DNA from 2 places in the Acinetobacter suaedae genome. Region 1 is predicted to be linked to the other one. Evidence: predicted binding sites of a transcription regulator. Region 1 holds the regulator's gene; the other holds the start of a gene.
What was found. Region 1 encodes PhoB, which activates phosphate uptake and scavenging genes when phosphate is short. Its sites were predicted from a motif close to TGTCATNAANCTGTCATAA; they were not measured.

Region 1 (6,488 bases):
AAGTTAATTCCAACGATCCATTCTAGATCTTCGTAGCTTGCACCTTCTACTGTTGAGCCTAATGCAACACCCGCATTGTTGAAGATCATATTCACTGAGCCATGATCTTGTACGGTATCTTGTGCCCATTGTTTCACCGCATCACGGTTAGAAACATCAAGAACTTTGGTGGTGACAGTAACTGGATACTGTTTAACCAACTCAACAGTCTGTGCCAAACCTTTCTCATTGATATCACTCAATGACAAATGGCAACCTTGTTGAGCCAATAAAAGTGCCAGTTGTTGTCCAATCCCAGAGCCAGCACCTGTGATCGCTGCGACTTTATTTTTAAAGTTTTTCATTGCCTATCCTTTGTATTGCGAATGATTTGCACATATTCGCTCAGATCATGTGCCGTTTAACTTGTAACCAATATAATTTTGACAATACCGGTTGTCAATATAGTACACTATGCTTTTAAGACAAATGGCAAGAACAAACATAATGCTTGTCATAAATGCTCGTTCTAAGATCTGTTGGTATTTGAGTCATACACACGTTACTAGCTCAAGTGACAGAAACAAGACATATTATTTTAAACAGTTTGCAATCTAAGCACTGCTAGACATACGATATATAGACTTTTTTAGGGAACGGTTTTTCGATGACAACTGAGAAGCAAGCCAAGACAAAGAAAAAAAATAGCGAAACCAAAGAACGTCAATTCAAAGGTCTGTCTTTAACTGAACGCAAAGAAGCTCGTCGGGAGAAACTGATCGAGGCGGGTATTGCGACTTACGGGACAAACGGTTTTTTCTCTGTGACTGTTAAAGATGTTTGTAATGAAGCAAAACTCACTGAACGCTATTTTTATGAATCATTTAAAAAAAGTGAAGATTTATTCCAAACTGTTTTTTTGCGTATGATTAGCAAAATGCAAAGTTGTTTGACCCAAGCTGTATTGATGGCAGCACCTGAACCTAAAAATATGGTCACAGCAGGTTTATCTGCCCTACTCAAAACAATTAGAGATGACCCTCGGATGGCACGGATTATTTATATTGATGCGATGCTCGTCCAAGATCTACACAATCAGGCCACCATCCAAGAAACCTTGACCCAATTCGATCGGATTATCCAAGGCTTTGTAATGATTACCATGCCCAATGTACCGCAAACCACAGAAGAAGTGTCTCTAATGGCAACAGGTCTAAATGGCTATGTGACTCATATTATTATTCGTTGGGTCTCTGAAGGCTTCAAGCAACCTTTAGAAGATGTTCTAACTGCTTGTTGTGCTGTGTTTTTATCATTTATTGAAAACACCACACAAAAAAAATAAAATCATTTTACAGTTTTGTGACAATTATGACGATAACAAGACAGTGATGTTAAACAGATGAATTTATTTACTTTAGTCATTTGTGAATTGTCATCAATTAGTCACTCCTCTGCCCCACAATTGTCACAATTTATTGCTAAATTCGACTTTATTTACCCTTTTGCAATGATATTGTCATAATTAATCTTTGTAATAAGCCTGTCATAACAACAAAACGGTTAACCGTTACAGATTTTGAGGGTATTGCGCTGTGAAAGATGACTATATTTTAATTGTCGATGATGAGCTACCGATCCGCGAAATGATCCATACCTCTTTGGATATGGCTGGCTTCCAATGTTTACAAGCTGAGGATGCTAAGCAAGCGCATCAGATTATCGTTGATCAGCGTCCTGCTCTTATCTTGCTGGATTGGATGCTGCCAGGTGGCGTAAGCGGTGTAGATTTGTGCCGTCGTTTGAAACGAGATGAAAACTTAGCAGAGATTCCTGTAATCATGCTCACGGCTCGAGGCGAAGAAGACCATAAGGTTCAAGGTCTCGATGCAGGTGCAGATGACTACATGACCAAACCTTTTTCAACCCGCGAACTGGTTTCACGTATCAAAGCGGTATTGCGTCGTGCCAATGCGCTAAGCGGCGAAAAAGTGATTGATGCCAATGGCTTAATGCTAGATCCTGTAAGTCAACGTGTAAGCTTTGGCAACAGCATTCTCGATATGGGCCCAACTGAATATCGTTTACTCGCCTTCTTTATGACACATCCAGAACGTGCTTATACACGTGCCCAATTACTTGACCAAGTATGGGGAGGAAATGTGTATATTGAAGACCGTACCATTGATGTGCATATTCGTCGTTTGCGCAAAGTGTTAGAGCCTTTTGGTGTCGATCGTTTTGTTCAAACGGTACGAGGCACAGGTTATCGTTTTTCTACACGAGCTGATTTGGCAGCAGGTTAAAACCTTTTATGTATGAACCATATCCCGTCCCTGAGCTGGCGCGCGAACATCAACGTTTTCAATACAGCAGCTTATGGACGTTTGCAAAACAAGATTTAAGACTATTACTATTTTTCTTATTGATTGCAAGCTTAATTGGATTTGGGGTTGGATACTTTTGGAGCTGTATCTTCGTTGCTTTTGTGGTGTTTTTCATCCTACAGCTTCGCTCACTTTATCTCGTCAATGAATGGATCTCTAATCGCCCTTACGATATGCCACCGAATCTGAATGGGATTTGGGGTGCATTATTGTTCAACGTCTATCGTGCTCAACGCCAAGAACGTATTGTACAAGCCGAAATGGTGGGTTTGATTGATCGTGCACAATCATCATTGGTAGCGTTGGCAGAAGCCGTTGTCTTGATTGATGACCAACATCAGCTCGAATGGTGGAATCCAGCCGCAGAAAAATTATTGGGTATCAATCCAATGGATCGCGGGCGTAACTTGCTGTCGATCTTGCGCCAACCCAATTTTATTGAATATTTTAACCATAGTGATCAAGCACCCGATGGCATCCGTCTACAAGCGCAAATGGATGAAGAACGCTATGTGCAAGTCAAAATTACCCGCTTTGGAGGTGAAAGCCGTCTTTTGGTCGCACATGACATCACCCGTATGCATAATCTTGAACAAATGCGTAAGGACTTTGTTGATAATATTTCACATGAGTTACGTACCCCACTGACCGTACTCAGTGGCTATATCGAAACCTTTACTGATCAGGACGATATCACCCCTCGCTGGAAACGTGCTTTTACGCAAATGCAATCACAAACCAAACGTATGAATGCATTGGTTAATGACTTATTGCTCTTGTCCAATCTCGAAAATAATAAAAAAGTTGCAAAAAATCAGATTATTGAGATGGCAAATTTAATGAATCAATTATTTGATGATGCTCGTGCCTACAATCTTGATTATGGTCACACACTCAACTTAGACATTGATAGTCACTGTGATCTGATCGGCTCAGACATGGAAATTGCCAGTGCTTTCAGCAACCTCATTACCAATGCGATTAAATACACGCCCAAAGGTGGCATTATTACCATTGGATGGCATGAGGATGGGGATCAAGCCTATTTTACCGTTCAAGACAATGGCATTGGAATAAATCCGAAACATTTACCTCGTCTAACTGAGCGATTTTATCGGGTGGATAGTGCGCGTAGCCGCCAAACAGGTGGAACGGGTTTAGGCCTTGCAATTGTGAAACACGTATTGATGCAACACGGTGCACATCTCGAAATTAGCTCCAAAGAAAATGAAGGCTCAACTTTTACAGCCGTTTTTCCAAAAGAACGTCTCTATATTGGATAAATGGGCAGTTGAATAACTACAGACAGCCGATCTAAACAAATCGGCTATTTTGATTTGGAATTGAATTAATTATTTACTGTTGCATTCAACTGCTTTGCTTCAAGTAAATGGCTCGGCAAACCAAAAATATGATCAAAGAAATAGTTATACACAAAGGTATAACATGGGATGAGGATCATCAAACTAAAATCCAATAAAAATGCTTTGAGCAAACTGATCTGCATCCACCACGCAATCAATGGAATCAAGATCGTTACCAAAACAATTTGAAACCCGATTGCATGTGCGATCCTTCTTTTCACAGTACGCGTTTTAGAAATTTGTCGTTTTTCCCACATTTCAAAAACATAGTTGTAGAAAAAATTTACCGTCACCGCAATAACTGCGATTAGCACTGATAATGGCCCTGTATGACTCATACTGGTACCAGAAAGCGCTGCCAAAATCATGGCACAGATCAAAAAGCTAAACACTTCATAGAAAAAAACATAAGTTACTCTTCGTTTCGTTCCTTGCATGATCACACCTTAAAATCAACAATGGCTAGATTTTACGCTTTAGATCTGATAAAAAAAGTCAATCGTTATCAGATTTACTGACAAGGGAATTGCAATGAAACTGAGCAGTGAGCAGCTTGAATTGATTCTAGAAATCATTGATCGAGGAAGTTTCTCTGCAGCTGCCCGCACCTTAAATCGGGTTCCTTCCGCAGTGAGCATGGCAATTGCCAATTTAGAAGCTGAATTGAATTTAAAATTATTTGAACGCAGCAAAAATCATCTAGCACCAACGGAAATTGCACTTTCAATTGAACCCCATGCAAGGCTGATTGTGACAAAGCTACGTCAGCTCGAAATGCACCTCTCTGAACTTTCAATAGGATTAGAAACTCGTATCTGTATTGGTGTCGCAGCCGATATCAATCAAAAAATCATCTTAAAGGGCATTGAGCAATTAATTCAGCGCTATCCACTTTTGAATATTGAAATGGTCTGTGCACCACAGCAAGAATTAAAAGTACGCCTACAAAACAATGAAATTGATTTATATATTGCTTATAGCTCATCAAATATCGATATCAATCAACGCTTTCGACTATTAGGTGTTGAACAATTTGTCGCTGCCATTTCCCCGGAACAAGCACAACAACTTAAAGCACAACATAAAAATGAACTCACCATGTTGTCTGAATTTAGACAAATTATTGTCGCCAGTAAAAATCATCCTCTACCCGACCCTCGTATTTTGGTTTCTGATTCGTATTGGTACACTGACAATCTATCAATGGCAATTCATATGGTAGAACAAGGAATGGGTTGGGGAAATTTTCCACTTTCAGTCGTGTCCGAACATTTTTCCAAGCACAGTTTAGTCCGTTTAGAATTTAGTGATACTACCAATGGACTGGATATGCCCATCCATGCAATTTGGACCAGCTATAAACCCTTGAGTAAAACCATTCAACTACTGATCGAGCTTTGGAGTAAAGAAATCTTTGAATAGACATAAAAAAAGCCCGACATCCTGTCGGGCTTTTTCGGTATTTCGTTTCTAGGTGCAACTCCTGTCGTACCTCACGTCCTGATGCTCAAACTTATTATTTTTGTTTTATGTTTTGGAACTTCCTGTTCCTGATGAGTTCATATTAGGGAATTTAAAGCAGTATGAATATGGGACATTACCCCTAATCGTTGTAAGAAAAAGCGTACATTATTCAAAACAGGAAGCAAATTATGAGATCAACTAAATTCACATGCAACTTGCATAGAGCTCGCAATGCAACGTTCAAAATATAAGAAAAATAAATATTACATATAAAAAACTTGAATATTAATCAATCCCATGTATAATGACCTATAACTAGAAAAAGTATAGTTTAGTAAATCTTCTTTAAGTATCGCAGTTTTAGTCATAATCCTCCGTTTTTTTAGATCTTAAGCTCAATTCTTTATCTTTTTTCAAAGTTATACATAGCCTCATTAAGTGGCTGAAAATTATTAAAATTTAGTAGGATATATTATGTCTAATACAGTTACTGGTACAGTAAAGTGGTTTAACGAAACTAAAGGTTTTGGTTTCATTCAACAACAATCAGGTCCTGATGTGTTTGCTCACTTCAGCGAAATCGCAAATTCTGGTTTTAAAACGTTATATGAAGGTCAACAAGTTTCATTCAGCGTTGCTCAAGGTCAAAAAGGCCCAAATGCTGTGAACATTGTTCCTCTATAATCGCTGAATAAGCATGAAAAAAGCCCGACATCCTGTCGGGCTTTTTCGTATTTCGCACTTTAGGTATAACTCCTGTCGTACCTCACGTCCTAATGCTCAAACTTATTATTTTTGTTTTATGTTTTGGAACCTCCTGTTCCTGATGAGTTCATATTAGGCAATTTGATTGGGGCTGAACATGGGTCATTGACGTTAATCGATGTAAGCAAATACTTACGTTGTTTTTTATGTCCTTAATTAAATGAAAATTTCACCTTCTAGATATAAGCGGCATTCTCCTGCCACTTCAATTCGATCATTTTCAAGTAATTTGCAATACAGCACACCACCTCGTTTCGAAGCTTGATAAGCTACAATATTTTCTTTTTTAAGTAATGGTTGCCAGAGCGGTATAAGTGACGTATGTAATGAACCAGTGACAGGATCTTCATCAATTCCCATAGATGGCGTAAAGTAACGGGAAACGAGATCAAACTCAGCAAGCCCCTCATCTACAGTATCATTTAGTGAAGTGATTGCAACACGTCGCTCACCGAGTTTTTTAATCAGATCAAAATTCGGTTGTTCATTTAAAACGGATTTCGTATTTGGATAGACCACAATATAGGCC
Region 2 (6,488 bases), 880 kb from region 1:
GGATTTTGTTTATGCCGGAAAAGAGGAACAAAAAACTGAAATAGCAAGATCTTTACGGCCAATTCTTGAAGCATATTTAAGATTTCTATTTCCAAAGATTTTTACTGAGGATCTCTGGTTAGGAAATATGATTACAATGATTAGAGAAGAAAAAAATGTAAAAAGTCCTTTATTCGACAAAAACCAAAGGTTGGCTGAAATTCAGTCAATCAATGAGTTTTCGAAAACTTATCATCACGCTGATGGCTTTGATACTTGTATTCAAGGTATAGATTTTTCGACTTTACATGGTTATGCAAAAGATACCTTGAGATTTATAACTGGAATTAATTAGCAATCCCTCCCAACCTCCCTTTGAAAAAGGGAGGAGCAGTCACCTAATTCGATTAATTATATGATATCTCTCTCTTTTTAAAGAAGGCAAACGAGATTCAATTCAAAAAAATCCCCTCAATCGAGGGGATTTTTTATCACATGAGTTTAACCAATCGAATCATCTAAATTCGGTGCTAACCAGCGTTTCGCTACATCCAGTGTCCAGCCTTTACGTTTTGCATAATCTTCAAGCTGATCTTGAGAGATTTTGCCCACATTAAAGTATTCACTTTGAGGATGTGAATAATAGAAACCACTGACAGAAGAAGGCGGCATCATGGCAAAGTGTTCAGTCAGTTTGGTACCAATCTTTTCTTCTGAGCCTAACCAATCAAATAATACTGCTTTTTCAGAGTGTTCAGGACAAGCAGGGTAACCTGGTGCAGGACGAATACCGACATACTTTTCTTTGATCAGTTCTTCATTGCTCAACGTTTCATCTGCTTTATAGCCCCAGAACTCTTTACGAATACGTTCATGTAAATGCTCAGCGAATGCTTCTGCAAAACGATCCGCTAAAGACTGAATCAGAATCGCTGAATAGTCATCACCTTTGGCTTTATATTCATTTGCCAATTCTTCAGCGCCAAAGATCGACACCGTGAAACCACCGAGATAATCCTCAGGCTGTTCAGAAGGCTTAATATAATCCGCCAAAGACAAGTTTGGTTTACCTGTCACTTTGTCTGATTGCTGACGTACATGCTCAAAGGTGTGAGTGCGATTTTGACCTGATTCGTCAAATACGCTGACGGTATCTGCACCAGTACGCTGAGCAGGGTATAAGCCAAATACAGCACGGGCATCGAAACGTTTATTTTCAATGATGTCTTTCAGCATCGCTTGCGCTTGATTATAAAGATCAGTCGCTGCTTCACCGACCACTTCATCTTCTAAAATTTTCGGGAATTTACCCGCCAAACTCCAAGAGATAAAGAATGGTGTCCAATCAAAATATTCAACTAAGGTTTCAAGCGGATAATTCTTAATAACTTGTGTACCCAAAGTATTTGGTTTTGGTGGGACATAGTGATTATCTATTTTAAAACCATTTTCGACTGATTCTGCATAACTCAATTTTGCAGCTTTAGGTTGCTTGTTCGCTAAGCGTTCACGAATCTTGGCATATTCCGCACGATGCTCTGCAATAAAGTTACCGCGCATTTCAGGAGAAAGTAGGGTAGTTGCCACACCCACTGCACGAGAGGCATCAGCCACATAAATTACTGCATCATTTGAATATTGAGGATCAATTTTAACTGCGGTATGTGCTTTGGATGTAGTTGCACCGCCGATCAATAAAGGAATGTTAAAGCCTTTACGTTGCATTTCTTTGGCTACAAAGACCATTTCATCCAAAGATGGAGTGATCAAACCAGACAAACCAATGATGTCACATTTCTCATCAATTGCTGTTTGCAGAATTTTTTCCGCAGGTACCATCACGCCGAGGTCAACGATGTCGTAACCATTACAACCTAAGACAACACCCACAATATTTTTACCAATATCGTGTACGTCACCTTTTACTGTTGCCATCAGGACTTTACCTTTAGACTGTCCTTCTGATTTTTCTGCTTCAATGTATGGGTTGAGCCATGCCACCGCTTGTTTCATGACACGTGCAGATTTAACAACTTGAGGAAGGAACATTTTTCCTGAACCAAACAAGTCACCGACCACGTTCATGCCGTCCATTAATGGGCCTTCGATCACATCAAGCGGACGTTTTGACTTTAAACGTGCTTCTTCAGTATCTTGATCGATATAAGTGGTGATACCTTTAACAAGTGCGTATTCAAGACGTTTTTCAACAGGCTCATTACGCCATTCAAGATTTTCAGCTTCTTTGGCTGCACCACCTTGACCACGATACTTTTCTGCAACTTCCAGTAAGCGTTCAGTCGCAAGCTGACCTGATTCACCTTGATTTTGGTTCAGAACAACATCTTCAACAGCGTCTTTTAGTTCTTTTGGAATGTCGTCATAAATTGCCATCTGACCAGCATTCACGATACCCATGGTCATGCCTTGTTTGATGGCATGGTAGAGGAACACGGAGTGAATCGCTTCACGTACAGGCTCATTACCACGGAATGAGAACGAAACGTTAGAAACACCACCTGAAATCATGGCATGTGGTAAGTTTTGTTTGATCCAACCAGTCGCCTCAATAAAGTCTACGGCATAGTTATTGTGTTCTTCGATCCCTGTTGCCACTGCAAAAACGTTTGGATCGAAAATAATATCTTCAGCTGGATAGCCAACTTCATTGACTAAAATGTCATAAGAGCGTTTACAAATTTCGCGCTTACGCTCTGCGGTATCTGCCTGACCAACTTCGTCAAAAGCCATGACAATAACTGCTGCACCGTACTGACGGCAGAGGCGAGCTTTTTCGACAAACTCGTCATAACCTTCTTTTAGGGAAATCGAGTTTACAACCGGTTTACCTTGAACACATTTTAGACCTGCTTCAATGATTTCCCATTTCGATGAGTCAATCATGATTGGTACACGAGAAATATCAGGTTCTGAAGCGACAAGGTTCAGGAAATGCACCATCGCACCTTGCGAATCGAGCATCCCTTCATCCATGTTAATGTCGATGATTTGCGCACCAGCTTCCACCTGTTGCTGAGCAACTTCTAAAGCTTCTGCAAAGTTCTCTTCACGGATCAAACGTAGGAATTTTTTTGATCCTGTGACGTTGGTACGTTCACCGACGTTCACGAATAAAGAATCATCATAAATATTAAATGGTTCTAAACCACTTAAACGGCAAGCATGAACTGTTTCTGGGACTTGGCGAGGTGCAATGTCTTTTACTGCATTGGCAATGGCACGAATATGATCTGGTGTCGTACCACAGCAACCACCTGTAATATTGATTAAACCGCTTTCAGCAAATTCTTTAATAAAAGCAGCAGTTTGTTCTGGGGTTTCATCATACTCACCAAATGCATTCGGTAAGCCAGCATTTGGGTGAGCAGATATAAAAGTATCGGCAACGTCAGCAATGGTTTTAACGTGAGGGCGCATTGCATCTGCACCCAATGCGCAGTTAAAACCAATTGACAGCAAGTCACCATGACGTACTGAGTTCCAGAATGCTTCAGCGGTTTGACCTGTCAATGTACGACCTGAGGCATCTGTGATCGTACCTGAGATCATCAATGGAAGTTCATAACCGATTTGTTTAAATACTTCTTTGACTGCAAAAATTGCAGCTTTACAGTTCAAGGTATCGAAAACTGTTTCGATCAACAGGATGTCAGCACCGCCTTCAATTAAGGCATGCGTTGCTTCGATATAATTTTCTTTTAGTTCATCGAAAGTAATATTACGGAATGCTGGATCATTGACGTTTGGTGAGATTGAACAGGTACGAGATGTAGGGCCGAGTACACCTGCCACAAAACGAGGTTTTTCTGGGGTTGAATATTTATCACATGCTGCTCTGGCGAGACGTGCCGCTTCACGGTTGATCTCTGGAACAAGGTCTTCCATGTGGTAGTCAGACATCGAAACACGGGTACCATTAAAGCTGTTGGTTTCAATAATATCTGCACCAGCATCCAAATAAGCTTCATGGATGCCCTGAATAATCTGCGGTTGAGTCAATACTAAAAGATCGTTATTACCTTTAAGATCAGAAGCCCAATCTGCAAAACGTTCACCACGATAATCTTCTTCTTCTAACTTATGGCGTTGAATCATGGTTCCCATTGCACCGTCAATAATCAGGATACGTTGGGCGAGAAGAGATTTTAGGGTGGCAAGCGTGGACATAAGGAACCCCAGTAATGGCAAAGATAAAAAGCAGACGCATTGTAGCAGAAGCAATGCTGAAGCGCTTATTTTCCATCTAAAAGGCGGTGAACCGCGCATTCAAATTGAAAAATGTCATAAAACTTTCATCAAAGTGCAACAATTCGAGGTAATAATGCTTAAAAATAAAGCAAAACGTTCGCAGTATGACCAATAAAAGTCATATTTTTTTGCGTTTGTTGCAAAATCAGACAACGATTTATTCTAACCCTGATATTGCTTTATTTTGTTGAAAAATATGGATTAATTTTGATTTAACGCACTGTTTCGATACAAAAAATTGGTGTGAAAGTGATGAAATGATGAAAATTTGAGTTCATGTGACAAAGCTTTGTCATATAATTGTCATAATTTAATTAAACAATATGGGGGATTTTTTTATCCTCCAGCCGTCTACATGAATTCAAATCTACCTCCTGCTTCGGATTCACCAGTTGCGACAGAATCGCAAGCCCAATCGACGAATGTACATGTACCAACACCTAAATTTTTTATGCCGGTGTTCTTAACAGTCATTGTTGCTACACTGATTTATATTGGTTTTCAGGTGAGTGCTGATTTATCACATGTGCCACCATTAAGTTTATATTCAGTTATTTTATTATCTACGGCACTATTTATTGCCTTGGCATTCGAATTTGTAAACGGTTTTCATGATACTGCAAATGCTGTTGCGACGGTGATTTATACCAATGCGCTTCCTGCACCAGTAGCGGTCATGTGGGCAGGCTTCTGTAACTTCTTAGGGGTTATGGTGGCAAGTGGTGCAGTTGCTTACGGTATCATTGCATTATTGCCTGTCGAAATGATTATGAATGTTGGCAGTGGGGCTGGTTTTGCCATGGTTTTCGCGCTGTTGATTGCAGCGATTTTATGGAACCTTGGTACTTGGTTTTTGGGTATCCCAGCGTCGAGTTCGCACACTTTAATTGGTTCGATTTTAGGTGTGGGGATCATGAATCATCTGTTAAATGCATCAACTGGAGCAACCAGTGGCATTGACATGGATCAGGTATTAAAAGTCGGTAAGGCGTTATTATTTTCTCCAATGATTGGTTTTGCTTTTGCAGCCGTTTTATTCTTATTGGTGAAAAAAATCTTTAAACGCCAAATGGAGTTGTTCCAACCTCCTGTTGGAAATAAGCCACCGCCACCACTCATCCGCGGTATTTTGATTTTCACTTGTACAGGTGTGAGTTTTGCTCACGGTTCAAATGATGGTCAAAAGGGGATGGGGTTAATCATGTTGATCTTGATTGGCTTGGTTCCATTGGCTTATTCATTGAATAAAAGCTTAGACGAAAAGCATTTGCAATCTTTTGAGCAATTATCAGCTCAAACTGCATTGGTATTGAATGCTGATCAACAAGAATTTTCTGATGAAAATGCCCGCGATATCCTCACAAAATATATTCAAACCAAAGAACAAACACCTGAAGTTTTACCTGCATTGGCGAGTATGACTGGACATTTAGGTGAAAAAGTTGCCGCTTATGGTGATCTTAAAGATATTCCAGAAGCTGGGGTTGCTGAGTTGCGTAATGATATGTATTTAAGCACCACGACGTTTAAGCGCCTAGATAAAGCAGATGCTCTACCTGCAATGACCACAGAACAACAAAAAGTAGTGAAAGACTATCGTAACAATATGGATTCATTCCTACAGTACATTCCTAACTGGGTAAAAGTTGCCGTTGCATTGGCCCTTGGTCTAGGAACAATGGTGGGTTGGAAACGTATCGTTATTACAGTGGGTGAGCGTATTGGTAAGAATCACATGACTTATGGTCAAGGGATGTCTGCTGAATTGGTTGCGATGAGTACGATTGCTGCTGCTGATGGTTTTGGTATGCCCGTTTCAACAACACATGTTTTAAACAGTGCGGTTGCAGGTACGATGGTCGCAAATAAATCAGGCTTAAACTTTGCTACGATTAGAACGATTCTTTCGGCATGGGTATTTACGTTACCAGCAACGATCGCATTATCTGGTGGTTTATACTGGTTGTTCTTGCAATTTGTCTCTTAATTTGAGCTGATTGAAAGATGATAAAAGCTTTGCTACGGCAAGGCTTTTTTATTATTCTAAATTACCCGACTTCTGTTTAAGCTATGATTCCATTATTCGGATGGTTGGCTTGTATTGATGACATCATTGGTAAGTACAAAAATCGGGTTAACTACTATTTTGAGAATATAAAATAAGCACCAAAACTTTAATTATTATGAGGGTGTTTTATGATAAACAAGGTATTTGTTAATGAGTATTTTATGTGATTTAT

Region 2: F2A31_RS04535 (inorganic phosphate transporter) is a predicted target of PhoB. The motif match lies at 4,539-4,557, and genes of this name have one in related genera.

The regions. Positions count from the first base shown of each region.
Region 1 is NZ_CP043909.1:89,057-95,544, reverse strand. Features, by position in the region: gene F2A31_RS00450 (SDR family NAD(P)-dependent oxidoreductase) at 1-344, opposite strand, end outside; gene F2A31_RS00445 (TetR/AcrR family transcriptional regulator) at 647-1,324, shown strand; gene phoB (phosphate regulon transcriptional regulator PhoB) at 1,575-2,285, shown strand; gene phoR (phosphate regulon sensor histidine kinase PhoR) at 2,294-3,649, shown strand; gene F2A31_RS00430 (PACE efflux transporter) at 3,715-4,167, opposite strand; gene F2A31_RS00425 (LysR family transcriptional regulator) at 4,262-5,152, shown strand; gene F2A31_RS00420 (cold-shock protein) at 5,669-5,878, shown strand; gene F2A31_RS00415 (PhzF family phenazine biosynthesis protein) at 6,116-6,488, opposite strand, start outside.
Region 2 is NZ_CP043909.1:973,834-980,321, forward strand. Features, by position in the region: gene F2A31_RS04520 (AAA family ATPase) at 1-334, shown strand, start outside; gene metH (methionine synthase) at 481-4,167, opposite strand; gene F2A31_RS04535 (inorganic phosphate transporter) at 4,604-6,235, shown strand.